Regions from separate parts of the Paenibacillus sp. LjRoot56 genome, predicted to be linked through region 1. Evidence: riboswitches for the same ligand, from Rfam matches in the RefSeq annotation. Region 1 holds a riboswitch; the other holds the start of a gene.

Region 1 (15,462 bases):
TCAGACATCTTCATATTCCTCCTTAGCGTTTTTTCACTATCATCATACGTTTCTGACATCGAAAGCTCATACATCAAGAACTCTAAAGAACTATCATGGTTCAGTTCTAGAATGCCCCTACTAGCATGGGGTTATGTAAAACTCACGAAGCAGGTTTGAATCTAGCTCTCGCCTTCAACGCAAACTGGATCCAGGTTCGAATACCTCCTTTAATTTTAGCTGCTCGATACAACAGCCTTATGCCAGCTGTGACAGCAAACCACACTCGGATTCGACCGGCAAAACGAAACTCCGTTGCAAATTGCTTTTCATTATATTGTGGAATCACATCAATGCGCGGCTTCGCAATTAGCTTCACATACCGGATTGTAAAGCCAAGCAATGAGGACTTGATTCCCCATATGGCCCCTGTCGTTATCGCCGTTTCCGGAGCATCACCAAGACCTACACGAGTAATCCACTTAAGCTCTGTGCACTCCACTTTAGCTAAGGTCATCTTCATCCAACCATACAAATTCAGCGTATGAACAAGAACGTCTTTCGCTTCCTCGTAAAAGGCGATGACTTTATCTTTGGTAATATGATCTCTCGTTTCATCTTTCAGCTTGGCGTTATGTTGGGTCACTTTTTCAGACTTAATTAAAATCCCTTGGGTAAATCCTTTGAATTGAATGATCGGGATGACATAACGGTATCGCACGAGCCCAAACAACCCTCGCATCTCCACGGTAAGCGTATCATTATCTTTTACTCGGGAGAAATAAAACTCACCGCGCATAAAGCTGCATAGCACAACGATAATGGCAATGATGATAACCAAGACGGCCAACCCTACCCACAGCAACACTTACGCCTCCTTAGTCAAAATGAACGAAAACTCCACGCGCAAGATGAATTCTCGCAGGTGGAGTTAGTATGACCTCTAAAAGGAAATGAAATGCATGTATGGATAAGCTTTAACCTAACATGGTCTACTCAGAGTGTTCGTCACTCACGTCGTCTAGTGTCAATTGTTTCTGATCCCCGCTCAAGCGATCGAATAGCATCCGAGTTTCTTCTTCCAAATCAAAACTACCTTGAAAGTTAGCAGAGTCTGGTAGTTCTTGGATCGAATTTAAACCGAAATACTCCAAGAATTGTTTGGACGTGCCATATAAGATCGGTCTACCCACTGCATCTGCACGCCCTACCTCCGTAATTAAGTCCTTACCCGTTAACGTAGCGAGTGCTCGATCACACTTCACGCCGCGGATCTCTTCGATCTCAACGCGTGTGATTGGTTGTTTATAAGCAACGATGGATAACGTTTCAAGAGCAGCTTGTGAGAGCGAGGAACGTGATGGCGTATAAGCAAGTCTTTCAAAATACGGAGCATGCTCCGCTAATGTAGTCAGTTGGTATGCGCCAGCAACTTCTACAATTTGGACGCCACGCCCTTTACGCTTGAAATCTGTCCGCATATCTTTCAGCAGATCTTTAATCACATAAGCATCAAGTTCCATCACCTCAGCAAGTTGCTTGAGATCTAGTCCTTCGTCGCCAGAGGCGAAGAGAAGTCCTTCAATAATCGATTTCATCTGTAGGAAGTTGAGTGTCAAGGTCGGTTCCCTCCTCTTTGGCTTGAATGACGATATCTTCAAAAAGCTGATTTTGGTAGCATGTGATTTTCTTCATTTTCATCAACTCAAGGATAGCTAGAAAGGTAACGACAATTTCTTCCCGCGTCATCTCATAATCGAATAGCTTGGAAAATAACAGCTTACCACCTTTTATTTTAAGCAAATCAACAACTTCACGAATCCGATCCTTTACCGAGATCTCATCCCGTCTGATCCGTGCAACTACGTTTCGGTTTGCTAACTTGCGCAAAGTACGCTGAAAAGCAATCAATAAATCAGCAACATCCAACCCTTCCACCGGGTTCTCTTGAAGATCCGGCAGATACGGTGTTAAATCCTCGGGTTCACGTGTGTAAACGAGGCTGCGCTCCACCTCTTTGTCCCGAAGCATATCAGCAATCGATTTATATTTCCGATATTCAATCAGCTTAGCAACGAGCTCAGCGCGTGGGTCTAACGAATCATCCATATCATCAAAATATTCGTCAAATTCAATGACAGGCGGCTTAGGTAAGAGCATTTTGCTTTTGATGGAGAGCAGAGTGGCAGCCATAACTAGAAACTCACTCGTAATATCTAACTCCAGCTCCTGCATTGCTTGTACATACCCAAGGTATTGATCTGTAATTTCTTTGATCGGAATATTGTAAATGTCGAGTTCATTTTTATCAATTAGATGAAGCAATAGATCAAGGGGGCCTTCAAATGCTTCCAACTTATAGGTAACCTTCATGTCGTTCTTCCCCTTGTCATAGTGAATAAAGATGCATAATAACCTTTACGGCGTAAGGATAAATTCCGCTGAGTGCCCATTGTCCAATCGGGGTCACCATTAAAACGATTACAAGAATAAGTGCTTTGATCTGTTGTCTATCAATCCATCGCTGTTTCGGAGTCGAGAAAAACCCTCTCCATATATACCATCCATCAAGCGGATAGAGCGGCAACAAATGAATGAGTCCAATCATTAAGTTAACGATAACACAATATTGTAAATATACACGCCATTGTTCCACAACGAGCGATTCCGATGCTGCACCAAGAAGGGCAGGTAAGTAGAAGTAAAGCCACCAAAAAAATAGCACGAGTACAAGATTCGTGAGAGGTCCCGCTAGATAAACAATGGTAAGCGATAGTTTTTTATTCTTGGGAAAACGGTCCGAATCGACTGGCATTTTCTTGGACCAGCCATATGGCCCGAAGACGATCATCGCCAACCCCAAGACGTCAAGATGCGCCAAGGGGTTAAGCGAAAACCGTTTGCTATCACGAGCTGTTCGATCTCCTAGCAGCCAAGCGACCCCAGCATGCGCTGTATCATGTAAAGTCATAGCAATTAGGAAAGCAAACAGTCGCGGCAGCAGTGTTTCTAAATGGTAATAAGCCAGCATTAGGAAGAGAATTGCTTCGTCAAATTCGCCATTTCAATCGCAGTTACGGCAGCTTCCCAGCCTTTATTGCCTGCTTTCGTACCTGCACGCTCAACGGCTTGCTCAATGGAATCCGTTGTTAATACACCGAAGATTGTGGGAATACCTGTTTTCAAGTTAATAGCCGAAACACCTTTGGCCACTTCACTGCACACATAATCAAAATGCGGCGTTGATCCACGAATAACGGCACCTAGGGTAATGACAGCATCATACTTGCCACTTTCGGCCATTTTTTGCGCGATAAGAGGAAGTTCAAATGCACCTGGAACCCACGCGATATCAACTTCACTTTCATCCACACCGTGACGCTTTAGCGCGTCTTGTGCGCCGCCAAGTAGTTTGGAAGTAATAAACTCATTGAAACGTCCTACGACGATCCCGTATTTTAAATTTTGCGAAATTAAATGTCCTTCATAAATCGTAGCCATGGTAAGAATCTCCTTTTCTTTTGAACCGTATTAGTTTAGTATGTGATCTTCACTCATTCACAAAATTAAATGCCTTTGCCTACGTCGATAAAAGTAAGCATGTGGCCTAGCTTCTGTTGCTTGGTTTGCAAATAATTAAGGTTATCTTTCTTGCTCTCCATTTGAATCGGAACGCGCTCATCTACTTCGAGCCCATAGCCTTCTAAGCCTTTAATTTTACGCGGATTATTCGTCAACAAACGAAGTTTCGAGATCCCAAGATCTTTGAGAATTTGAGCACCAATGCCATAATCACGAAGATCTGGAGCAAATCCAAGCTTAATATTCGCTTCTACGGTGTCTAATCCCTGCTCTTGGAGGACATATGCCTTCAATTTATTGATTAAACCGATGCCGCGACCTTCCTGTCGCATATATAATAATACACCATTGCCCTCTTCATCAATCTGTTTTAGTGCAGCATCCAGCTGTGGACCGCAATCACAACGATGAGAATGAAACACATCACCTGTCAAACACTCGGAATGGACACGCACCAAGGTAGGTTTGGAAGGATCAATTGTCCCCTTAACTAAGGCTACGTGTTCCTTGTCATCCAATTGATTCGTATAAGCAATCGCTTTGAACGTACCGAAATCCGTTGGCAGATCCACCTCAACCTCGCGCTTCACCAACTTTTCTTGTTGATTGCGATACTGGATAAGGTCTTGAATCGTAATGATGCAAAGTTCATGCTTCGCGGCAATCTCCATCAGATCGGGCACACGAGCCATCGTGCCATCTTCTTTAATGACTTCACAAATAACGCCAGCCGGATATGAGTCACAAAGAATAGCTAAATCGATCGTTGCTTCTGTATGGCCTGCTCTGCGAAGTACACCGCCTTTTTTGGCGATCAAAGGGAAAATGTGACCTGGTCTGCGGAAATCCTGCGGCTTCGTTGACGGATCGATTAAGCCTTGAATTGTTCTGGAACGCTCATGAGCAGAAATCCCTGTACTTGTATCGGTATGATCAACGGAAACTGTGAAGGCTGTGCCGTGATAATCAGTGTTCCGTACCACCATAGGCGGTAAATCAAGTTCCTTGGCTCTCTCTTCGGTGATCGGTGCGCAGACAAGTCCACGCCCTTCTTTAATCATGAAGTTGATCACTTCAGGAGTTGTTTTATCAGCAAGCGCGATAAAATCACCTTCGTTTTCCCGATCCTCATCATCTACGGCAATAATTACTTTACCTAATTTCAGATCCTCAAGAGCTTCTTCAATCGTATTAAATCGAATGGGTTGTGTCATATGCACCTCTCCTAACTTACATAAAGCCATTATCTGCTAAAAAGCTTGCGGTCAGCTTACTTTTCTTAGGCTCTCCGTGAACAGCAGTCTCAGAAGAACCAAATTTGAGCAGTCGTTCCATATATTTGCCAAGAACATCGCATTCAATGTTGACTGTATCTCCGGCTTTTTTGTCGTGGAGAACAGTTTGCGCAAGGGTATGCGGGATAATCGAAACGGAAACATCGTTTTCTGTGACATCTACAACCGTTAAACTTATACCATCAATCGTGATGGATCCGCCAGGAATAATGTAGCGGAATATATGCGGATTCTCCGGTGCGAACCGGTAAACAACTGCATTCTCTTCGGGTATGCGGGAAAGGATCGTTGCTGTGGCATCCACATGACCTTGGACAATATGTCCGCCAAATCGGCCATTCGCAGCCATCGCCCGCTCCAAATTCACACGTGTGCCGGATTGAAGCTTCCGAAGATTCGTTTTCCGATACGTTTCAGGCATCACATCAACGGAGAAGGAATCACTATCATACGAAATGACTGTGAGACACACGCCATTAACGGCAATACTGTCACCTAAATGGACATCTTCCAGTATTTTTTTGGCGCCAATGGTCAACACCATGGCTTGCCCTCCACTATGAATGCGGCGCATGTGGCCGATTTCTTCTACAATGCCGGTAAACATGCCACTCCTCCATTCTCTAGCTCTTATACAACGGATAACCGGTGATACAAACATCCGGTCCGAATTGCTCGACACGCAGTCGGTCGAGCGTAATGGCGTCATCCATCTTCGCGTAGCCGTCGAAGTGGATGTTCACAGGTGCTGCCTGGCCCCCGCCGATAATTTTCGGCGCATACATCAGCACCAGCTTATCAATCAGGCGCCGCTCCAGCATGGCGCCGTTCAAGCGGCCTCCACCTTCGAGGAGGATGGATCCGATCTCGCGCTCGCCGAGCTGCTGCATGGCGAGCGTCAGGTCCACCTGCGGGCCGTCCCCGCAGATGAGGACCGTGATGCCGCGCGCTTCCAGCGCGGCACGGCGCTCTGCGGGCGCCTGTGCGCTCGCGAGCAGGATCGTCGGCTGACGATCCTGCTCGGTGAGCACGCGGGCGCCGAGCGGGACTCGCAGCTGCGAGTCCGCGATGATGCGTACCGGCTGCACAGCCGGTACATCGCCGCGCGTGCTCAGCTGCGGGTCGTCGGCGATGACGGTCTGTACGCCGACGAGGATACCCTGATGCCGATGGCGCAGGGTATGAACAAAAGCTCGCGACTCCGCGGATGTAATCCACTTGCTGTCGCCGGTTTTGGAAGCGATGCGGCCGTCTAGGGTGCTCGCGGTCTTCATCGTCACAAAAGGCATACGCGAGACGATGAATTTATTGAAAGCCTCGTTCAGCTTCGCGGATTCTTCACCTAGTAGGCCTACGCTCACTTCCAAACCGTGCGCGCGCAGCTTAGCGATTCCTGTCCCAGCAACTACCGGATTCGGATCCGTGGTAGCCACAACAACACGAGTCACACCAGCTTCGATGAGGCGGTCACTGCATGGCGGTGTTTTGCCATAATGACTGCAGGGCTCCAAGGTCACATAAGCTGTACTCCCCTTAGCTTCTTCGCCCGCCATACGCAACGCCAAGACCTCTGCATGCCCTTCTCCGCGCTTCAAATGTGCACCCATGCCAACAATGCGGCCCTCTTTGACAAGAACACACCCTACTACAGGATTAATTCCCGTTTGTCCAAGTGCACTCTCTGCCATCTGAAGCGCAAGTCTCATATAGGTTTCGTCATTCAACAGCCCCATGGATGATCACCGCCTTCTTAATCCAATCATTGATTCTAATGCAAAAAAGCCCCTTCCGCTTACGGATGGGGGCCAGAGATTGTTTAGATAACACGAATAAACTTCAGCTATTACGCTTGTCACATTTTTGATCAAATCAAACAATACCGACGAGGTAGTCACTTTGGACAGACCTGCCGAATTTAGGTTAATGTGAAAAAATGAACAAGCATGCTAGCGAATTGGCATTCGCATTTTCCTTCTCCCATCCAGACTATACTGTCGGTCCCGGAATTCCACCAGGTCAACCGTAGCGAAGCTGTTGTCAGGTACCGCTAGCTTCACAACGGGTCACGGACTGATCGCACCATGTACACGTACATGCATACGAATCACCGCCGGTGTGGAATTTCACCACGCCCCGAAGGTTTTGCATACTATAAAAAGAGATTAATAACTAAACCTTAGCTACTAATTTCTTTATTACACAAAAATTTATCACTCACGCATGAAAATTGCAAGGTCTTTTTTCATTTTTTCTGATAAAACTTGTCGGAATTAATGGATTTGGAACTCAACCTGGTTGAATTTACTATGAATTCATTGTTCTAATAAGGCAACATCTGAACAAATCGTTCCTTCTTCCCAATGAGGATTCGCATAGCCTGCGGGTGCATTCAGATATGTCAACCAAGCCTTGTCGAAGCCAGCTTTCTTCTTGGCCGATACACAAGCGTTTCGTTGGTCAACGCCTCTGTTCACCTCCGTTAAAAGTTCTTTCCGCAGCAGTGAATAACGTTTGATCGTACGGTCGAACTCAGCTTCCTTATCGGAATTCATCCCACCCTGTACCCACTCACCTTCAAAAATAAAAGCATAATCTTGATAAGACGCAGCTTGCATCTTGATGGCTTCAGAATAATCACGTAACGCCTGATCCCTGTATCCATGCGATTCAGCCCACATGCCATTTATCAGACGATGATACGGTGTAGGTGATTGCACATAGACGCGTTCAGTCCGTTTAAGCGAATTTTCAACAACCGCATACGTCTCGGTGAATTCCTGCTGCCACGGTCCCGCTCCAACTGAACCGATTAGCCCACCTGACAGCTGAAGCTTCCTATCTCGAATTTCCGCTTTGGATTCACTGGCTATCACAGCTGTTCCCGCGTATGTTTCAAGTTTTCTACCTACCCATGAAGACACGGTATATTCGGAAAAAGTGGTGTGCGCGCCGCTATTTATGGATCCCCAAACAACCTCTGGCTTGCTATCACCTGTAAGATCATCAATGGTCATGACCTTTGTTCGACCGTTATTCGCAGATGAAAAATGTAAATACTGAAGGATGTACTGGCTATCTTCATCAAAATCAATGATGACCCCATAAGACTTTCGTTCCTGTACCAAGCCTGTTTGCTCATCCAGAATATCCTCAACTAGTACAGTTACCCATTCATTCGAAACGCCATCTTGATCTAGATCCGTCTGGATGACGTTTAACAACTCTTTCTTGGAATCGTATGGCGACACTCGTGTTTGAAGCCATTCCGTCATATCAGTCATAGGTTCATTGAAGTGGCTAAGCTCTATTCTAAGCTGCTCAATCAAAGGTCGCTTCACCGTTTCAGAGGGCGTTTTAGCTACATCTACATCTGAGATCAAGGAAACATGTTGCGGGCTTTGAACGGTGAGTGTGGGCCGCTCTTCTCCTGTCAAAGTGAATAAACAGAGTATACCCATCCCTATACCTGCTCCTACATACCTAAGCCAAGTCTTTTTCAAACTGACATCACCTTTCATACGTATTCCCTTTTTAAGTTTGACGTATCCGTGTTCAGATCGGTTCTGATTGACTTGCTGTTACATGAGAATATTTACGGCTAATTTCGTTATTCATTCGACAACTTATTGAACCTGGATAACATGGGTAGGAGTTGGATTAGATGTATTGCATTGGAGGTTGGGTAGTGGGGAAACGTGTGTTGTTTTGCTGCTGAGTTCCTAGAGGTGTTTTGTTGCTGAGGTGCTGAGTAGCTAAGACATGGAGGACGTGGGCATGAAGTCTGTAGAATTAATTTAATTACCCATCAAACCTCAATTTACCTGTAAAATATGTAGCTAATTCAGAAGAATTTCATCAAATTTTTCAAGTAAATGGAAATTATACAGTTAATTCTTCTCCGTTCACGCTTTTGTACAAAAACACCTGAAATTAACTACAGAAAATCCATTTAGTTTGAATTTAATCCAGAAATTCAAGTAATTAACTACATTTAATCCATCTATTTCCGCCGAATCCTTTCTAGTTACATACAAATACAAAAAACTGCCCAGACCTAAGTCTGAGCAGTTCATATGACAGAAATTATACTTCTACAACTTCTACTTTTTCCATTTTGTCTTTGCCTTTGAATGCATCAACAAGCTCCATACCTTTGGATACTTTACCGAAAACCGTGTGTCCGCCATCCAAATGTGGTTGTGGTTGGTAAGCGATGTAGAATTGGCTGCCACCTGTGTTACGACCAGCATGCGCCATCGCTAGGGAGCCGCGCTCATGTTTGTTGGGGTTGATTTCACAGTTGATTTGGTAGCCAGGGCCACCAGTTCCTGTTCCAGTTGGGCAACCACCTTGTGCTACGAATCCTGGGATTACGCGGTGAAAAACAAGTCCGTTGTAGAAACCAGAGTTTGCTAGTTTTTCAAAGTTAGCGACAGTATTAGGTGCATCTTTCTCAAAAAGATCGATAACAACCTCTCCGCCACCTGCTAGTTGAATTTTTGCTTGTTTTGCCATTATGTGGTTCACTCCTTTAGGAAATAATATCTTATTCTACTATGAATGACTGCATTACACAAACAGCAGGAGGAACCCAGCGTAACTCTAGGGCCTCCCGCTGTTTTCATGATGCCTCTATACCGTTTTGCTCACTTGTTTCATTCTCGCTGGAATCACGTCATTCCCTACGATTTGATCAAAAGATTCACGTTTCACGACAAGGTCGCTTTGACCGTCTTTGACAAATACAACACCCGGTCTACGAATTCGGTTATAGTTGCTGGCCATCGAGTAATTGTAAGCTCCTGTACTCGACACCGCCAAAATATCACCTGCCACAACCTTCGGCAGATTCACATCCCAGATCAGCATATCGCCGCTTTCACAGCATTTGCCGGCAATGGAAACAACTTCAGCTGGCTGCTCTGCAGCGCGGTTCGCGAGACCCGCTTCGTATACAGCATCATATAGGGCAGGACGCGGATTGTCAGTCATACCGCCATCCACGGCCACATATTTACGAACACCGGGAATATCCTTCGTTGTGCCAACCGTGTAAAGCGTTGTCCCTGCATCGCCTACGATGCTCCGACCCGGTTCAACCCAAATTTCCGGAAGCGGATAGCCGTTGCTGCCGAAATTCGTTTTGATCGCATCAGTAATCGCCTTCACATACACAGCTACAGGTAGAGGTATATCTTCACTCACATAACGAATTCCGAAGCCACCGCCAAGGTTGATTACTTTGAACGTGACATCTAATTCTGTCCGCACATGAATTGCAAATTCAGCCATTTTCTCAGCCGCGATACGGAACCCTTCGACTTCAAATATCTGCGAACCAATATGCGAATGAATGCCCAAAAGATCTAAATTGGATAACTGCGATGCCTCTTCAATCGCGCGGAATGCAGATCCATTCCCCAAATCGAAGCCGAATTTGGAATCTGTCTGGCCTGTTGAAATATATTCATGCGTGTGCGCCTCTACACCTGGCGTAATCCGCAATAAAATTTTCACTTTTTGGCGTTTCTCAGCTGCAATCGCATTTAACATTTGCAACTCGATAAAGTTATCCACGACGAAGCATCCAATTTTGGCATCAATGGCCATTTCCATCTCAGAAATGGTTTTGTTATTCCCATGGAAATGAATACGTTCAGCTGGGAAGCCTGCTTGAAGCGCTGTATACAGCTCGCCATCGGATACAACATCCAAAGACATACCTTCTTCTTCGACAATTCGGCACATCGCCATTACACAAAACGCTTTACTTGCATAGGCTACTTGAAATTTCAGCCCAGAAGCTCCGAAAGCTTCAACGAATTCACGACAGCGCTGACGTACGAGTGTCTCGTCAAAAACATAGAGAGGCGTACCGTATTCGGCAACTAACTTTGTCGTATCAACACCGCCAATTTCGAGGTGGCCTTGGTCATTTATTCTACTGGTACCATGTAAATACATAGCAATATTTTCCCCTCTCTACTTGAACCTTCCCTATGCCAAATTCCGCTAAAGAGGTCGCATACATACTAATAAAAGTACCATAGAGCACGCGCATTTGACAATACATGCGCCTAGAACAAACAAAAAAGGGCAGGAAGATTCCAGCCCATTTTTAAGCTATGATTTAGGTTGACGGGTACCATCAATTGGCTTTGTAATGCTAAGTCTTGTTTTGCTTGCTAGTACTGGTCGACGAAGCAAAATTGCGAAAAAGCTCTTGGCATTAAACGGGATAAACGGCCACATATAGGGAGCATCATAAGATTTCTTTGAAGCTAACATAATTAGCCATAATGTGGAGCCAATCACAAACCCAGGAACTCCAAAAATAGACACTGTAATTAATAACGCCAGCCTCACGATTCGATTCGCTAAACCTAATTCATAGCTTGGAGTAGCGAACATCCCGATTGAAGCGAGTGCTAAGTAGAGGATGACCTCGTTGATAAAGAGTCCTGTCTTAACAGCAATATCTCCGACCAATATCGCGGCCACCAACCCCATCGCAGTTGCAAGCGGTGAAGGGGTATGTACCGCTGCCATCCGCATGAGATCGATTCCTATATCTGCAATCAGGAATTGAATGAGGAGCGGCAACGTACCTTCCTTCTGCGGGCCAAGGAATTCTAATCCCGCTGGTTTTAGGGAAGGCTCCATTACCATTAGATACCAGAGTGGCAGCAAGAAGATCGACATCATAATGCCGGCAAAACGTACCCACCTCAAATAGGTACCGATAAATGGTGTATTCCGATATTCCTCAGCATGTTGCACATGATGGAAAAAGGTCGTCGGCAAGATCATGACGCTTGGAGAGGTATCCACAAACACACAGACATGACCTTCTAATAGATGTGCCGAGACCACGTCCGGTCGCTCCGAATAGCGCACCATGGGGTATGGATTCCAACCCTTATTTACAATCACTTCCTCTAATTGCTTCTCACCAAGGGGCAGACCATCAATTTCTACTTGTTTCATTTTGTCTTTAATATCTTGGACAAGTGCCGCATCCGCAATATCATTAATATATCCGATACAGACATCTGTCTTCGTACGCTTACCGATTTGCATGATTTCTAGTTTAAAACGCTCATCACGAATGCGCCGTCTAACTAGGGTAACATTCACTAACAACGTTTCTACAAAACCATCGCGCGAACCTCTAACCACACGTTCTAAATCTGGTTCTGCAATCGATCTAACAGGGAAGCTTTTCGCATCAACCGCAATGGCCGTCGTTACTCCCTCAATGAAGAATGCAGTCCCACCCATTAACACTTGTCCAACAATCTCCGACATTTTCGTATAATGCTTCACTTGAATATGTGGGATTAATTTTTCAATAAAAGTTTCCAACGTATGGTGAGCCACTGCTTCACTATCTGCATAGGTCAGTCGAGTAATTATGTCCGTCAACACAGTATCTTTCGCGAACCCGTTGCAGTAGAAGATTCCGACGCGTTTAGATCCAAACACCATCTCTCTCATCACAAGATCAAAACTCCGATTTAAGCCGACCCTTTCTTCCAATACGCGCTGTACTTCTCGCAGACTTTTAGGAATATCTTCTTGGATCTTAAGTGCCTTCTCTCTCGGCGTCATATTCGTAATGGGATTATAGGCCGATAAATTCCCTTCCTCATCAACAGCTAACTTTTCTTCTTGATTTTCTTGTTTATCATCGTCCTGTAGGTCTTGCAATTTCTCCTCTTCGCTGTTTTGACCATTTCGAACAATAAATTTCATTGGTGCGCCACCATCCTCCGCTCTTTAATAAAATAACCATTCAAACAAGGAGCCAATTACCTTTCCGAAAATCATGGCCATTAATAACACAATTCGATAAGAATCCATTCCTACTCGTTTAGCCAAAATCGGCAGCACATTGACGATTTCAGTCAGTGCAGCCGCTAGCAAGCCAACGAAACAACCTGCAAATAGACCAAATAGTGCTGCGCCCATTGGAAATAAATGCATATGCAAATCACTGAAATCCACCCAAGTAAACACGAGTGAGCCTAGTACTACCGCTGCTTCATAAGCGTGGATTTTGGAGAATGAACGTGAGATTTGAGCTAACCTAGGGATGATATCCAGAACGACTAGAAAGGCAACCATGCCGCTCCCAACTGCAATGCCTCCAGCTAATCCGATAAAAGCAGCTAGGAAAGCTTCCCCGATCAGCGTAATCACTTCGCGTCCCCTTCTTCATTGATTTTCGAGTATTCTTCTGTGATTACGTAATGATTAATATTTTCTTGATACATAAACATCTCAACTTCCAAAGGACTCGGCTCTTCGTTGAATTTCTTTTTAAACAGATGGTTAAAGAAAAGCACCATACCTACACCGATGCCAATTGAATAGGGTATTTGCAAAATGAGCGGATGATCGACCTTTTTACCCGTCATCAATTCATAAATACGCTGATGGACGGTTAGCATGGACACATCCGCATGGAAGTTCATGATCGCCAGCCCAGAGCCAATAAATAAAAGCAACCATACGATCACTATGAGAAGCGGATTTGCCTTCTTATTATCGGTGTATATTTCTAACAACACGTGTGGTTCTCCAAAATGTTCAACTTGCAGCTCGGGAAACCGTTTCTTTACTTTACGAATGATTAATAGCATGTCAATGAGCACGCGATTCCCATCCTCTTGCTGGGGTTGATGGATAATCAATTCATTCAGAGCTTGTTCATATTCAGGCTCCACAAATAGCTGTGCAATGTGGTGTAGTCTCACGATCTGACCTTTGCGAACGCGAGCTTTGCGGCGCAGACGTATGTATAAATATTTATTAACTACCTGGTCCATGGTTCACCCCTCTCAGAGCTTAACAATGTCAATTCTGTCTGCAGTCATCCATGTATAGGAATAGTATGCAAAATCCTTCCTTCTCGTAATCCATTCGAGATTTGGTAAATTCTCCATGCATAAAGTTGGATATGGCAAGGCATGTTAAATAGGGAATACGATTACTTATTCCATATAAAGAAGGTGATAACATGGCAAAATTCGCGTTAACACTCGTCATCATTGGTGCGCTGAATTGGCTTCTAGTTGGGCTTTTCGAATGGGATTTAGTTTCTGCTCTACTTGGGGGAGATTCACACCGTGAATCTTCAGGGTTAAGTCGTATTGTATATTCCCTCGTAGGTTTATGCGGGATATACTGCGTCAGATTTTATGCGGTTGACCGTTATTCGGCACGGTAAAAAAGCGTTCGGTGTATAAGGAACAAGCCGCTCATCCCCCTGATACTTACTCATGGGAAATTAGCGGCTATACGTATATGCACTGAAAAACCGTCCTCCCATAGGGAGCACGGTTATACCAGCGCGCTGTTGCGTATAGAAACAATTATTGTGCAATCTGATCCTTGATCGATTGCAGAATTTTCTTCTCCAAGCGCGATACCTGCACCTGAGATATACCCAGTCTGCTTGCAACCTCCGACTGCGTCTGATCACGAAAATAGCGGAGATATACAATAAGTCTTTCTCGCTCATTGAGCGTCCCAATCGCCTCATTCAAGGCTAACTTCTCGAACCATTTCTCGCCGGATTCATCCGAAATTTGGTCCATGAGCGTGATGGGGTCTCCATCGTTCTCAAATACGGTCTCATGAATCGACGAGAGAGGTTTATTCGCCTCTTGAGCGAACACAACCTCCTCCGGCGTAATCATAAGCTCCTCGGCAACCTCTTTGATCGTAGGAAGCCTCCCCAAGCGTTTCGAAAGTTCATCCTTCGTCTTGCGAATTTTGTTCGCAAGCTCCTTCAGAGAGCGGCTTACCTTTAATGTACCATCATCTCGTAGAAACCGCTGAATTTCCCCGATAATCATCGGGACGGCATAGGTTGAGAATTTGACATCATACGATAGATCGAATTTGTCCACGGACTTGAGCAGTCCAATGCACCCGATCTGGAACAAGTCTTCGGCTTCGTAACCACGGTTCAAAAAGCGCTGAACCACGGACCACACCAAACGGATATTGCAGCTGACAAGTGTTTCTCTAGCGAGTCCATCTCCGGATTGGCTGAGGGCGATTAACCGTTTGACTTCCGAATCGTCTAAATAACTATGAGAAGCATGCTTCAGATCAACATCCATAGATCCTACCCCTAATTGTATAAAGCTTTTTTAGATTCAATTCGCTTCAACATGTTTATTTTCGTTCCGATTCCGACGGCCGTCACAACTTCCACTTCGTCCATGAAATTTTCCATAATTGTAAAGCCCATCCCAGAACGTTCTAGCTCTGGTTTAGAGGTATACAAGGGCTCCTTCGCTTGCTCTAAATCAGCAATACCTTCACCCTTGTCCTCAATCGTCAATCGAATCGTGTCATCATCAATTTCAGCTGAAATGGTAATGACACCATCCTGATTATTGTTATAACCATGTATAATCGAATTCGTTACGGCTTCTGAAACAACCGTTTTGATATCCGTCAATTCATCTAATGTTGGATCTAATTGCGAAACGAATGCGGCTACTGCTACACGTGCAAAAGCTTCATTCTCCGATCGGCTGGCAAATTGCAAGGTCATAAAGTTTCGTTCACTCATAAAGCAACCTCCAAA
Region 2 (15,462 bases), on a different contig from region 1:
CTCTTTGCCATATTTTTTATACGTAGACAACATCCAAGGACCTGTATAGGTCATCGCTACTTTACCTGTGACGAAGGCATCGGTGCCTTCACCTAACCCTTTTTCAAAACCAACTTTATATACCTTATCTTTGTTGATCAGTTTATCCCAGAAATCCAGCACCTGCTTACCTTGGTCGTTATTGAAGTTTGTTTTCTTCATATCACTAGTTATCATGGAGCCACCTGCTTGCTGCAGCCACATATTGAACAGGCCATTATCATTCATCGACATCCCGGAGCGAACCAGTTTATCGCCTTCCCATACGGTCAACTGCTTAGCTGCATTCTCCAGCTCTTCCCACGTTTTGGGCGGTTGAAGTCCTTTCTCAGCGAATAATTTCTTATTATAAAAGAGTGCTCTAGCATCCACTGTTAAAGGAAGACCGTACAGTTTATCACCGGCAGATAGTTCTTTGAGCGCTTCATCGTAGTAATCGGTACGCTTAATGTTGTCTCTCTTCATATATTCGTCGATGGGGTGAAGGACATTCTTGGAAGCATATAGAGATGTCCGCCATCTATCCCAGAACATCACATCCGGAGAGCCGCCTGAGGTCGCAGCAGTCAGAAACTTCGTAATCATGTCTTCCTGCAGCACGTACTTCACTTTAATTTTGTCCTGCGATTTATTGAAGGCATCCGCCATCATGACGAACTGCTTTTCTCCTTCTCCACCCCAGTCACCCCAGAAGGTAATTTCTACTGGCGCTTTGGCCGCTGGTGCGGTTGATGCCGTAGCTGCGGGAGCCGTTGTCCCCTCAGGCTTCGTACTTGCTGTCGTTTGATTCGTGTCGGTTTTGGACGTACAAGCTGCTAAACTAAGCGTTAGTGTCACAGCGGTAATCACAGTCATCCATTTTTTCATTATTCTTCCTCCCTTTTATATGAAACAAGCTACTTTTCACTGCCTATGTTAAAAAGGGTTACCCCCACATAACCTAGCATGATGACCGAACTATTTTCATAATCGAAAGACCGCATACATCCAATACCAGCTCACTAAACATCGCGTTTGCCCAGGAGAACCAAGGTCGCGTAAACTTCGCAGGATCGTCCACATGAAAGCCTTCATGCATGAATCCTGTTCCAGCATCTGTAGCAGCCAATAGATCCAATAGTCGAAGCTTTTCTTCTTGGCAGGAAGCCGTAAGCCCCTGAATAGCAAGTGAAATGGGCCAAATGTAACGCTCGGGTGTGTGCGGACTACCAATACCTTGCGCAACTTCCCCTTGATAAAAGTAAGGATTCTCTTCACTTAGAATGAAGCTCCGCGTGCGCTGATACGTCGGATCCGACATTTCTGTGTAGCCTAAGTACGGGATGGAGAGCAAGCTGGGAACATTGGCATCATCCATCAGATGATAGCCTCCAAGGCCGTCAGTCTCGTAAGCATACATGACACCTAGCGTAGGATGCGGGATGGTTCCGTATGCCTCGATCCCATCTCTAATTTCAGCGGCTAATTGAAGGGCTTCGTCACTTACAGCACGGTCCCTCCAAACTTTATCCGCGATCTCCCCAAGGTAGCCAAGCACCACGACGGCGAACATGTTAGCTGGCACCAAATATCCATATGTACAAGCGTCGTCACTAGGGCGAAAACCAGACCAAGTCATGCCGGTATAGCCAACTGCGCTGCCGAGTCCTTCTCTTGTTAAGGTATCTGTAGGCGGACAGTTCAACCGTTGGAAGCGATAAGGGGAATGGGTTTCATGGGATTGCTCTACTCGCCAAAGCTGAAGGATGGAAAGAACGGCTGCTCGAAATTCGTCCGTAAAATGTGAGATGCGGCCCGTTACCTTCCATAAGAAGTAACTGAGCTGAATGGGGTAGCAGAGAGAATCAATTTCATATTTACGTTCCCAAATCCATGGGCTCATGGCTGTGATGTCCTGCTGGTGGCCTGCGCCATGGGGTTCTTTATTGAAAGCATTCGCGTACGGATCAAGCCCAATATACTGAACTTGCCTTCTCACGACACCTTCAATCATATCGGCGATGAGGGGATCTTCTTGTGCTAGTAGCAGATACGTCCGAACTTGGGCAGAAGAATCGCGTAGCCACATGGCTGGTATATCACCTGTTATAACGAACGTTGAACCGTCTTCCAGCTGCCCAATCGTGGTTTGAAATGTATTCGCGAAGCATTCGCCAAACATGGCAGCCAGCTTCGGCCGCTCTAGATGATGCAGCTCTTTACTTACATGATCAATGAGATTGTACATAGATGTCGGCAGCATAGCAGATTTCCTCATCGGGTGAATCATCTCCCTTAACTTGGAAATAAAACGCTTACATTTATGATTATAGGCGACCAATTAAGGTTATGTCAATATGTATTTATTATATTATTTACATATCATTTAATTAGGTTAATATATTAACCTCAAAAAGAAAGAGATTGCTAGTTTAGCAATCTCTGGTGTAGGCCTTACTATTTGGCTGTAGGTGGTTCCGATATTTCAGTCATCTAGCTGGACCTGTAGACTCTCCGATGATTAGCTTGGCGTCCAAAGTCGTTCTATTCGACACTTTCTCACCGCGCTTGAGCTTCAGCACGTTCTCAACAGCCAGCTTGCCGATTTCATCCTCATTCTGAATCATGTGCGTAAACCGATAGCCGCTGCCCAGCGTAGTTGGTGGACTATCGAAACATAGGATAGAAATGTCCCCTGGTATCTGAAGTTCCATCTGCTCCACCGCTGCCTTGGCTAGTAAGGCTATATTATATTCCATCGCGAATAAAGCTGTAATGTGCGGATTGCTCCGCAAATGCGTCTTGATCATCTCGATATCTTGATTAATGTTGGGTTGATGGAACGAATTCGGAAGCGTAGACGTAATTTCGTCCAACCACAGGGATCGGTCCACAAGAACCCCGCGTTCCGCGTGAGCGCGTACGAAGCCCTCAATCCGATCTTCGATCGCCGTTGTATCCATAGGCGGCGGTGTGAGTAAGCAGATTTGCTTATGGCCCAAATCAAGCAAGTAATCCGTACCTGTGCGTGCAGCACTGATGTTATCTGTACTGATCGAAGCTGCCGCTACCCCCTTGAGGTGACGGTCCACCAACACTAAAGGGAATTGCTGAATGACTAACTTCAGGATTTCCGCATTGTAGAACTCCCCTTGCGCAGGAAATACAATGATGCCATCCACGCCTAATTCGAGAAACGAACGAATCGCTTTCTCTTCATTCTCAGGCAAGCCGAAAGAACGGCGCAGCACAAGGAAACTGTCGTTGTCGGCCGAGGCACGCTCCATGCCGTAAATCATTTCCGTCCCAAACGTATTGCCGAAATCCGTGATGACAAGGCCGATCAAGTTATGTTTGGCCCGATCCTCGGAAGACAACGTTTCCGCTGATGGCTCGCTTTCATCCGCGACAAAAGAGCCCTTCCCCGGCTTACGGACGATCAGTCCAACTTCCGCCAGCATCTCCAGCGCTTTCTTACTTGTGATCCGGCTCACGTTATAGTCATCGGCCAATTCCTTCTCGGAAGGAACGCGGTCTCCAATGTTATATTTGCGTTGTAGAATCTCTTCCCGCAGCGTTTCATAAATTCGCTCATAAATGGGTCTTGAATCTGTCGACATTGCTCCCCACTCCCTACTCCCAACCAAATGTTATATCATATATTGATATTAATATATCATGTTATACATTTTTTGAAAAGATGGGAGTTGGGAGGGGGGGTTACTAGAAATTCCTTCCCTAGCGTCTATTGCCCCCTCTGGTTGCTCTTCCGACTCATAAACCATAGCGTCAACCAGATAAGTATAAACCCAAGCAACTGACCTATCGTCAGCTTTTGACCAAATACGAGCCAGTTCATACAGACCCCCACTGCAGGGAAGGCAAGTTCAGCAAAGCGTCGCAAAGAACGCTTTGGTGGAGGACAAACCTTTATAATAAAGCAGCATGCTAAGCAGGCCTGGGAAAAAGGCTTGGAACAGCAAATTTACCGCAATAATCGTCAGTTCACCGCTCGAACCGTTCAGCCCCCATTGGTCACCACTTGCTAACAGAACAATCGATAGAAGTGGAAGTGCCAGCAAGAAGCGAAGTGAAGTCACGACAGGGAAATCCAACTTTTTCTGAAGCAGAAATTTCCCCATCACCGTTGAACCACCCCACAAAACAGCTGCCAATATGGAGAATAAGCAACTTATTGTACCTAAATCCTTCAAGCCCATGCCAGGCACGTCGAGACCGAACGTAAGCAGATAGGTCCCTAACAAGGCCACCCCGATATAGGCAAAAAACTTCGACGGCAACGTCTCTTTGAGCAGCACACGAGCTAAGATAATTGCGAATAAGGGCTGTAATTTCTGCAGAAGCAAGATCGCATTGGCGCTGCCATGAGAGAAAGCCGCGGTGAATAGAATGGTGGCAATCGCCGATCCACCCCAAGAAATGAACAGCAGTGCGCCAATAACAGCAAGAGAGAGCTTACCTGTTAACGTACGGCGATATTTCATTAATACGGGCACAGCGTAAATAGCCAATAGAACATGTTCGATGAATACGATTTGCGCCGAGGTAAAACTTTTCAATAATAAGATGCGAAATAGTGGATCTAGTCCCCACAGGGTTGCGCCAAGTGCGACATACCAGATCCCGCTCATCCCACTCGTACGCGTGGATGGAGAAAGCGCACCTTTACTACCAAAATTAACTACATTTTCCAATTCAAAAACCTCCTAAAGAACGTTTTGAATTGAACCTTCTCGAAGAACAATACCCCCGCTCATGTTGATGGCGGGGGCATTGACAAACAGACCTGTTAAATAATGAAATTTAACAAGTTTGTTCTTCACCTTCTCTCATCCGGACTATACCGTCGGCCTTGGAATCACACCAAGTCAGTCCCAACCATTGCTGGCTGGGAGTCGCGGGCTTAGATACACACGGGTATCCTCACCGCCGGTAGGGAATTGCACCCTGCCCCGAAGGTTCATATTCGATTAAGTGTATACTACCAGGTTACAGTTTAAATGGCAACCATTTTTATCAGTTATTGGATTTGACCCAGCCGCACAATTTTCATGTCTACATGAACATCATAGGATGCAGATTTATACATCTCATGCCATGTTTCACTCGTCATATTCGAGTGGTAAACTCGGCTCCGAAAAATTTCGCCAAATCCGATCGGATCCGAATTTAAGGAAGTTAATTTCTTTAGTAAACCATTTATTTGCTTTTCTGATTCTTCATTCATTCCTTTTTGCAGGGCTTGAATGACACTGGCTTTACCGAGATCGAGCTGCGCAGAGCTTTCCGTAAGCATTCCCTTCAATTTGATATTGACCTGAAACTTAAGTGGGCTCTGGCTGATCAACTTTTTACTGCTATCGCTAGATATATTCTCCACCACAACACGTACGGTCTTATCTTTAACTTTCTTCGCGATATCACCCAATTGATCTGAGTCTAAGGACAGTTCGATATTACCCGCTTTAAAACGATCCCGTATTGTCTTGAGGAAGAAAGCTTCCCTTGGGTCTACTGTACCTACCAATTTGTCACCACTGAAAACAGCCACATCTTTCAACTCTATGGAATCGCCTTTTCGTTGTAGCAGCGGTACCATGGGATCTGCTGTAGAATATAAGGTAGAGAGGAATTCATGAAGTGTGCCTGAAACCATCTGTTCATCCATAATATTCTGGTGAATGTCGTCTACAATAAAGGTTCCGACATCCGGGAACTGAGTATATTTATGCATTAATAGATCTTCTGCTCTGTCTTTACTGACAGCCATATAAACCGTACTAGCAATGGAGGCGTCTCGAAATAAGGTGTCTACCAATGGCAAAAGTCCAGCCTGGGCAAGTTTATAATCATAAATGGCGACCCGAAGCTGACCTGAAACGACCTTCTTATTCGACTTACGGTTCGCAGCAACGCGAGCTCCTTTACTTGTCAGCCCCTCAGAGGTGATCGTCATGACAGATGATTTGGAACTAGGATCGATCTGATGAATCACATAGGTAGCATTAATTTTTTCCCCTTCTCCTCGGTCATACCCTGCTGCTATCGTCACGAATCCACCAAATTACTTAGATAGTAAACACCATATGTCATGTTATGGGTTAATTCTCTACTAACAAAATCAGGAAACATACGAAACGTTTCTTGAAATTGTATGTTCATTTGAGGCAATTCTGCTACGAAATTAAAGGATGTAGTCGCCGTCACATAGGGCTCATTAATCTTAGGTTTGGGTTTAAACAAGAAATTTTTTATAGAAAACATGGTTCAATCACCAAAATCCTGACGTTTCGATAGTAGGAATATCATGCGCGGAATTGATGCAGATTATGTAAATGAATGGGTATATGTATACAGAAAAAGACTGAACTCACCTTATCTTCCCTAGTGAATTCAGCCTTATACAATTTAAATAACAAATTCCATAAATTCCGGTGAACGCAGTCTTCCGCTTAGGGTCCAGCTTCTAGTTTTAACCCTCGCCATAATCCGCGGCTCCATATAAGCGAAATTCTTGTCTTCCTTGAAAACTAAGCGTTTCTGCACACTTTCTATCACTTTTTGGTGGATAGGTGATACGCCTGATTCAACTATGCCTACAGGAAATTTGGATCCATCTGCTGCATCAATTGAGACCAGTAAGGCAAAATTATTTTTTCTATAACCAGAAATGTACACATCTGCATACGTCCAATTAATTACTTTTTGCCAGCGGATGGAGCGTTTGTTTATTTCATAAATGGAATTTTCTTTTTTGGATTTTATAATAATACCCTCAAGCCCGCGGCCGCGAACTTGTTCATAATACTCGATGGCATTTCCTTCAAACATTTCAACTTTTTTATAATTTTCATTTTCTTTAAAAGCCTGATTCAATAGTTCTTTACGCTTAAGCAAACTTAAACCCGTGACGTCAATACCTTTGTATCGCAAAATATCAAAAGCACAAAAAACCACAGGTTTCTTATTTTTTCTAGATAAAAACCTTGCGGACATCGCTTCAAAATCAGGTTTCCCTTGATCATCCAGCACGACTAATTCACCATCCAGTATGGTGCCTTCCGGTACAGGACATCTTAATAGCTCAGGGAATTTATGCGTTATTAAGTCATTGTGTCTCGTATACACATACAGTTTATCCATATGAGAAAGAATACATCGTAAACCATCTAATTTTAATTCCGCAATATGATTCTTACTGTCAAATGGCTGGTTATTTTTGGCATTGTACAGCATCATAGGAGAAATGAACATGTTATTATCACCCTGACTTAAATGATACTTCACAATGAACCTCCTGCCTATTGGTAACTGTTTCCCGAGCTTTTTTTATATAATAAAAGAATCCTCCAAGTCTATCTTCCCTTTTGTGAAGAAACCTTGTATATTAAACATACAGTTTAATAAAAGCGTTTTCATGGCCAGGAGATAATGAGAGGCCCTAACACCAAACGATGTATATCATCGTGGTTGTTAGGGCTTTTTGTTGTTCATTCGCAGAAAGGAGTAGACGTGTAGCATAAAATGCATCGTTTTTTCCTGAGATTTCAGGATTTATCGTTCTCACTGTCACAAACGAAATGGAGGAATAACATTGTACAAAAAAAGTTTTTCGAAAATGTTCGCGAAGTGCTTAGTAGCCGCGTTGTTGGCATTGCATGTCGCGGGATTGGGATCCGTCCCTGCAGCCCATGCTGCTGCAGTAAGTCCCTCTGACTTGGTGATCTCCGAGATCGTTCCAGCTTCAAGTGGTTCAGGACAACCCTATGAATATATAGAGATCTTCAACCGTACATCAGAGACGATCGATCTCGATAACTTCAAATTACAGTACTATACTGCGTCACCTTACACAACAGCGGGTAATACTTGGAAAATATCCAACAAAACTATCGGACCGAGAAGCTATTTGGTCCTCTGGTTAAAAAAATTCGATTATCCTAATGTACCGTTAACCGACTTCAACCTCAATTATGGTGTTAATCTGACCACAACTAATGTATTCGAGATTGCTTTAACGACGAGCGCTCAAGGGCTACATGACTCGTCGAAGCGTCGTGTCGCCCTTGCCGATGGCAGCGGAAATGTGATTAGCGGAGCTTTTATTAACGATGGCGTCGCTGATGGTACCGCTGGTAACATCAATAAAAGTGTCACTTACACATACACAGGAAATCTGGATACAACCAAAGTTGCAAACGGACAAATAGCTTCTCCCGGAATAAAACCAGCAATCCCAGCGGACCTGACGGCAACGCCATCTATAGACAGCGTAGCGTTACGTTGGAGCGCGAATACGGAAGAGAATTTGGCAAGTTACAACGTTTATGTGCCAGAGACGCAGCAAGCCTACACCGTTACGGGTACGACATATTCGATTGTTGGTCTAACAATCGGAACCACCTATAATTTCCAAGTCACGGCAAAGAATACGAGCGGAATCGAGTCACCGCGTGCGTTAGTCAGGACAACCACGCTAACGAATGGTGATCTTCCTCCCTCAACGCCTACAGGATTGATGGCGGTTGCCGGCCCAGCGTCGGCAACTATTACCTGGAATGCCAACATGGAATCCGATGTATCTGGTTATAAGGTTTATATGAATGGTAATAACATTTCCGGTACAGTAACTGGTACAACGTACCAGGTAACCGGATTGTCAAACGATATCACGTATCATTTTACGATTACGGCCGTGGATACCGTCGGCCAGGAATCAGCTCTTTCGGGTGCAGTCGCCACTATACCACGACAATATCCTACCCTAATGATTACGGAAGTAGTACCCGATAGCCTGAAAATTGATATGACCAGCGGCACGCCTGATGCCTATGAGTTTGTTGAAATCTATAATACGAGCAGCGATCCGATTCATTTAAAAGACTATAAAGTTATTTATTCAACGCCGACCGTTTATAAATGGCCGATTATGTCTGATATCGTAATTCAGCCCAAAGGAACTGTCGTGTTATGGGCCAAAAATACAAGTAACTCCACAACGAATACAGCTACATTAGCAGGCTTTAACACGAGCTACGGCACGAACCTGACCACGGATCAGCTTAGTGAAGTCGATGCTTTAGGAGGAATGGCCAACGCCTCTCCTCGAACGTTATCCATCGCAGCTCCAAACGATGTACCGATCAGTACAGTTTCCTATGACGCGGTAGATGTCGGGGAAAATCGGGGGGCTAATTTCACCTATCCGACGGATGGAACGATCATATTGCGAAAGCTAAGATATACCGAATCCGCAACCCCGGGCTCCGTGTTTGCCGCTCAGCAGCCACCATCGCCATCGGATCATAGTGCCCCCGCCGCGCCTAAAGGACTAACGGCTACAGCGAGAACAAACAGCAGCGAATTGAGCTGGAACGCGAATCTTGAGGCAGATGTCGCCTATTACAATGTGTATTTGGATGGAACTCTAAGTCAAACGCTGCTAGGAAATCATACAACCGCTACTTTCATTAATTTGCAAAATAATCAACCTTATACGTTCGCGATTACAGCAATAGATACAGCTGGCAACGAATCGTTGAACTCCGAGACCGTAACAGTGACGCCTACAGGAGCAATGCTGCCTAAGCTTCTAATCACAGAGCTTTCTCCGGACACAGGCAACTACTTACCCTCTGGGGCACCTACCAGTTATGATGCCTATGAATTCGTGGAGATTTTCAATTCAAGCAATACTTCGATAGATCTCGAGGGTTACAAGCTGCAATTTACGAGTGCTGATGTGACGAAAAGCTGGGAGAAAACGATCGACCAATCGTTTGTGATCGCTCCGCGCGAAATTAAGCTCATTTGGACTCGAAATGTCGGACTCGATTTCTATTCAGATGAGCATTTTAATCACTACTATTTCGATACATATTCAGAAAAGTATATGCCACAAGGGAACATTTACAAAATAAATGACGTCAACGGTCTTATCAATGCTGGTCAGCAAACGCTTGCGATTTCCGACCCGAATGGAACGGAGATTATCCGTGCAACATATAACGATAACGGTGCGACCGATTTTGCAGAGAAAAAGACAATCACTTATGCTTATCCGTTTGACGGATCGACAACCATGAGGAAGGTCAGCACAATGCAATCCGCATCACCTGGTGTATTACAGGATGGACAGGTGCCTCCAAAAACGAAAACAGACGATCTTGCCCCCACCGCTCCGACTGGCGTCACTGTTGTTGCTGGTGAAGGTAAAGTATCACTTAGTTGGAACGCCAATATAGAATCGGATCTCAACGCTTACAAAGTTTACAAAGATGGACTCTTAGACATCATCTTACCTATAGGGCAAACAACGTTAAATGTGCCACTGCTTCAAGGAGGAATCTCGTATTCCTTCGAGATATCCGCACTCGATTCCTCTGACAACGAATCGCTGAGATCTGCAGTAGTCGTAGCAACGCCGACGCACCAACGTATCACACAAACGGAAAGAGCCATAAATCCATTTAATTCGACTTACCAAATGCTATGGAACGTAAGCAGCGAAAGAGCCATTATTCCTGGACTTGCTGAAGATTTCGTTCCGCAAGGAATGGCGTACGACAAAGATGAAGATTGGATTATCATCACAAGTTATATGGAAGACAAACGTCCGAGCACCCTATCGATCATCGATGCACAAACCGATCAATTGATCAAATATGTAAACCTATATGATGGTAATGTACCTTATAACGGCCATGCCGGCGGCGTAGCCGTCAGTAAAGATCATGTCTGGATTGCCTCTGGGTCAACTATTTATCAATTGAGCAAGGCAGACCTAATCAATGCCCCGGATAAAGGCGGTGTGTCCTTCGAAAGCAAGTTTGCAACGGCCACCAACGCATCCTTTACCAATTATGCAGACGGTATTCTATGGGTAGGAGAATACTACTACCCACCTACCTACACGACGGCTGCCAGCCATAAGTTGTTAACCCGCGACAATACGTACCAATACGCGTGGGTAGCTGGTTACCGTTTAGACAGCCAGACCGACGTGTTGCCAACCAGTAGAAATGACGGAACGAATACGGTTGTTCCCGATTTGATTTTGTCCATACCGGATAAAATACAAGGAATGGCGATGCTGCATGACAGCATCATGCTCAGTCAGTCCTATTCGCGGAGCAGGGACAGCAATCTTTTGAAATACAATAAACCTGATTTTAACGGAACTGCCGATACGATCGTGAAGGTAAATGCTGTCGATGTACCCGTATGGTATATGGATAGTCATGCGAAATCGGCTGGTAATAACGATATGCTCGTTCCACCTATGTTGGAGAATATGATCGAACGGGATGAAAAGTTATATCTATTGTTCGAGTCCGGTGCTAACGAATACCGAGATACAGCTAACTATACGCTTGATCGACTCCAGATGGTTGATTTGTCACAGTGGACGAATTACGGAAACCCTTCCATTCACGGCTTAGCCGCATCAATGGTAGCAGGAACTCAAGGTCAGGCGAGTGTGCTGGAGGAAATGGGAAATAAGCCACAAGTGGACGCTACACATGGATATCACTTTGCGAGCAGCAACCCGAGTGTTGCGGAAATCTCAGCAACTGGATATCTTCATGCAAAAACGTATGGAGAAACCGTTATCCGTGCATCCAACGGCATCCGGACAGCAACGTTTTCCTTAACGGTAACGAATTCGACTGATGAGCACAATCAGGAGCCTGTTTATTCACAAGAACCTAAATCACTACCTGCAGCACCACAGTTAGAAACAACCTCGCTCATTGTAAAACCAGAAGATTTAACTTCGACGAACGGGAAAGTTATACTCAAGTTATCGAGTGAAAAAAACCAAGTTATACTGCCGGCCAATACGATAAAATTGCTCAAAACCGGCTCTTTGGAAATCGTCAGAGAGGATCTTAAGGTAACACTTTCAAAGGATTCACTACAAGCAATTGCCGCACAGGCGACTGAGGGAGAACGTAAAGACGGATCAGTTTCTTTTAAAATAAACAAAGTGCCAGATGACAACATAACCGCTCAGCTGAATCATGCCCACGATTTGGAAAATGCAATTGTACGAAGCGCCAGCGATGCCGTGGACTTCCATCTGAGCATTGTGAACAATGATGGCGAGGAAAAAGAAATCAGCACATTCGATACTCCCATTACTGTTACCTTTAAGATCAACCCCCAGATGGATAAAAATCTGTTGGGCATTTATTATGTCGACAATAACGGAGTTGTGGAGTACGTCGGTGGGGAATTAATAGGGGATGTCTTGGAGGTTCAGCTGCACCACTTCAGTACTTACATCATGTTGGAGTACAACAAGCTTTACGCTGATGTTCCTGAAGGACACTGGGCGAAGTCAGCCATCGCCGAATTAAGTGCTAAGCATATCGTTCAAGGTGTAACCGATATGACATTCGAACCTGCCAGATCCGTAACGCGAGCAGAATTTGCGGCGTTACTCACAAGAACTATGCAGCTGAAAGCAGCACAACGATCCTCATTTGCTGACGTTCCCGAACATGCATGGTACGCCGAAGCCGTCACAGCACTAGCTGAAGCCGGTATCGTGAACGGAACTGAAAGTAACAACTTCGCCCCGGATCGTACGATATCCCGCGAACAGATGGCGGTCATGCTGCTACGGGCTGCGGAGGTCGTCGGGACTCATGCTGAAACCGTAAGCATGAAACCGACATTTACGGATGAAGACACGATCAGTAATTGGGCAAGAGAAGCCATAGCGAAAGCAGTCCGCATTGGCTTAATCGAAGGTAAAGATAACCATCGTCTGGATCCACAAGGCCCAACATCCCGTGCGGAGAGCGTCAAGTCAATCAACAATTTATTGAACAGAATGAAGTCATCGTTGCAATAATGATACCAATACAAAAAAGATCTGGATGCGCGAAGCACCAGATCTTTTTGTATTGTCACGCCCCAGCTACAGTCTAATTGGGCAGCTATTAGCTAAGACCAGCTTTGGTCAATCCGAATGCTGCATCAGCCGAGCCTGGTACATTCTTGAAAGCGACGTTGATGCGATTCCAAGCATTGATTGCCATTACGGAGAAAGTCAGATCTGAGATTTCTTTCTCAGAGAACTGTCCGCGTACCCGATCATACAATTCGTCTGGCACACCATGCTCAGGAAGCTTAGTCAGAATTTCTGTCCAAGCCAGTGCAGCCCGCTCGCGGGGCGTAAACAGTGTCGATTCTCTCCATATTGCAATGTGGTAGAGACGAAGCTCGCCTTCCCCATGGATCTTGGCTTGTTTGACGTGCATGTCTAGACAGAAACCACAACCATTCATTTGTGAAGCTCTGATGTGAACAAGATCAAGAATCTTCTCTTCAACAGCACTCCCCTGTTCTGCGTTGCTGAATTCCAGCATTTTTTTGAAAAGCTCCGGTGATTGCTGCATATAATTTAAACGTTGTGTCATAAGTTCTTACCTCCTATTTTTTCTGACACTATGAAGACAACTGGCGACTTCAAAGTGTGACAAATCCTGGAGGTCACGTTTCTGATTAGCTTCTTTTACCCTGCCGTCTATATTGTCATTCCCCTTGATTTTATGGGCAATTGGCGGTATACGACTTCGCCGCAAAGCCTCAAGTAGCTAAATGTTGTAGTTTATCTGGATTGACAATAATGTAAATACGTTGAATCGTCATGGTTGGTTCATCCCATTCAAAACAAATGACGCCAGTTGGCACACCATCTTGCGATAACAGTACCCCAGGCTGCTCATTAACCTCGACAAGCTGCGCTTTCGATGCTGGAAAGCGACTTTGAGAGAGAGCACTCAACAATTTGAGCACGCGTTCCTTCCTATATATAGGCTGGATAGCTGCTGAGACTTTCCCTCCACCATCCGCAATCAGGATGACATCCTCTGTTAACATATCCACCAAGGATTGAATGTTGCCATTCGAAATTCCCGAAATGAATCGTGACACCAGTTCCTTTTCTTCAACCAGACGGGTGGATGTGCTTGCCTGCTTTGCCGAGGACACATCTACCTTCTTCTTGACACGACTGAATATCTTCCGGCAATTCACTTCCGTTTTATTAAACATTTCGCCGATTTCACTATGTTCATACGCAAAAACTTCGCGAAGAATAAACACCGCTCTCTCCAATGGGGTCAGTTTATCCATCAGAATAAGAAAAGCATAAGAAATCGTATCATGGCGCTCTGCGCTTTCCAACGGACTATCCTCGTTGATCTGCACCGTTGGTTCTGGCAGCCAATGTCCCACATAGCTAATTCTTTTTCGCCGTGCTGACTTTAATTCATTCAAACATCGGTTAATCATCATTTTGCTTAAGTATGACTTGATATTATGAATATTCTCATGGATATGGCCATGAATGCTTATGAATAAATCTTGCACCATATCCTCTGCATCTGATCTAGAACCAAGCATCCGGTACGCAATAGAAAACAAATGAAGTTTGTAGGATGTATACAAATCCTCCATGTTCGTTGCGGGGTGATCCATCGTGAAACTTTGCATAATAACACTCCTTCTTTCCTAAGAGAACCTTAGCCATTCTGACAGAAACATGCGTTCTTTGATAAGACAACTGGCGTTGTCCATCTGTGACATAAAACTTGAAATAAAAAAAACAGCCATCATTGGCTGCTTTTCTTTATTTCGCATTTATCACTATTTCAGCGAGGCAACTCCACCGATACCTCACGACGGGCCGCCGCGGAGCGCAGCACGCCGTCAATAATCGCTTGCTGGATTAGAATCTGCTCACCAGGAATTGGTGCTGGTCGACCATCCCGAACTGCTTCGGCAAAATCGTGTACTTTCTGATCGAACAGATTCAATTTATGCTCGACAAGTGGAACTGGCGTCGCTGTATGTCCACCGAATTCATCATGGAATAGCGTGATGGAACCTACGGAGCCATCCCATACCCCTGACCACGGCCCAGCACCAGCCGGAGTCACTTTAAGACCCGCATCCGTACCGAGAAACATCGTTGATCCAAGGGTATCCATATGCATCGCCCACGATATTTTGAATTGCAGCACAAGATCATTCTCGAAGCGCACCATCGCAACCCCGAAATCTTCGACTTCGAACTTGCTCGCTTCCGGATGGTACAGAGAGTTAGTACCGAAATGGTTAGACGTAAATGCGGACACCGTTAGCGGACGAGGATATCCGAGCGTATTCAGCGCCATGTCTAGTGAGTAACAACCAATATCCGCCATCGCACCTGCTCCGGCGAGCTGTTTACTGATGAATGTCCCGCCTGGCATACCCCGACGACGCCCGCCTCCCGTCTCTACATAATAGACATTGCCAAGTCGTCCTGATTGAACAATCGTTTGCAGCAGTTTCATATTCGGATCATAGCGAGGCTGGAAACCCAGTGTTAGCATTTTCCCGCTCTCATTCGCCGCTTGTGTCATA

What was found. Region 1 has a riboswitch for FMN ahead of ribD (bifunctional diaminohydroxyphosphoribosylaminopyrimidine deaminase/5-amino-6-(5-phosphoribosylamino)uracil reductase RibD). Riboswitches for the same ligand answer to the same signal wherever they lie in the genome.
Region 2: another riboswitch for FMN. It lies ahead of ACSQ8O_RS22120 (DMT family transporter); the one in region 1 lies ahead of ribD (bifunctional diaminohydroxyphosphoribosylaminopyrimidine deaminase/5-amino-6-(5-phosphoribosylamino)uracil reductase RibD).

The regions. Positions count from the first base shown of each region.
Region 1 covers NZ_CAXURV020000004.1:882,832-898,293, forward strand. Annotated here, with positions in the region: gene ytfJ (GerW family sporulation protein) at 1-8, opposite strand, end outside; gene ACSQ8O_RS29880 (DUF2953 domain-containing protein) at 143-847, opposite strand; gene scpB (SMC-Scp complex subunit ScpB) at 972-1,577, opposite strand; gene ACSQ8O_RS29890 (segregation and condensation protein A) at 1,561-2,352, opposite strand; gene ACSQ8O_RS29895 (site-2 protease family protein) at 2,369-3,010, opposite strand; gene ribH (6,7-dimethyl-8-ribityllumazine synthase) at 3,010-3,480, opposite strand; gene ACSQ8O_RS29905 (bifunctional 3,4-dihydroxy-2-butanone-4-phosphate synthase/GTP cyclohydrolase II) at 3,546-4,775, opposite strand; gene ribE (riboflavin synthase) at 4,792-5,463, opposite strand; gene ribD (bifunctional diaminohydroxyphosphoribosylaminopyrimidine deaminase/5-amino-6-(5-phosphoribosylamino)uracil reductase RibD) at 5,480-6,589, opposite strand; FMN riboswitch at 6,822-7,001, opposite strand; gene ACSQ8O_RS29920 (hypothetical protein) at 7,169-8,356, opposite strand; gene ACSQ8O_RS29925 (peptidylprolyl isomerase) at 8,940-9,371, opposite strand; gene lysA (diaminopimelate decarboxylase) at 9,489-10,820, opposite strand; gene ACSQ8O_RS29935 (spore germination protein) at 10,980-12,611, opposite strand; gene ACSQ8O_RS29940 (stage V sporulation protein AB) at 12,636-13,049, opposite strand; gene ACSQ8O_RS29945 (stage V sporulation protein AA) at 13,055-13,687, opposite strand; gene ACSQ8O_RS29950 (DUF378 domain-containing protein) at 13,879-14,088, shown strand; gene sigF (RNA polymerase sporulation sigma factor SigF) at 14,234-14,989, opposite strand; gene spoIIAB (anti-sigma F factor) at 15,001-15,447, opposite strand; gene spoIIAA (anti-sigma F factor antagonist) at 15,444-15,462, opposite strand, start outside.
Region 2 covers NZ_CAXURV020000003.1:680,381-695,842, forward strand. Annotated here, with positions in the region: gene ACSQ8O_RS22105 (ABC transporter substrate-binding protein) at 1-906, opposite strand, end outside; gene ACSQ8O_RS22110 (glycoside hydrolase family 125 protein) at 980-2,296, opposite strand; gene ACSQ8O_RS22115 (GntR family transcriptional regulator) at 2,508-3,638, opposite strand; partial or broken gene ACSQ8O_RS22120 (DMT family transporter) at 3,764-4,670, opposite strand; FMN riboswitch at 4,857-5,003, opposite strand; gene ACSQ8O_RS22125 (Ger(x)C family spore germination protein) at 5,060-6,091, opposite strand; gene ACSQ8O_RS22130 (ATP-dependent DNA ligase) at 6,448-7,326, opposite strand; gene ACSQ8O_RS22135 (lamin tail domain-containing protein) at 7,634-12,901, shown strand; gene ACSQ8O_RS22140 (carboxymuconolactone decarboxylase family protein) at 12,990-13,469, opposite strand; gene ACSQ8O_RS22145 (RNA polymerase sigma-70 factor) at 13,639-14,547, opposite strand; gene ACSQ8O_RS22150 (Gfo/Idh/MocA family protein) at 14,706-15,462, opposite strand, start outside.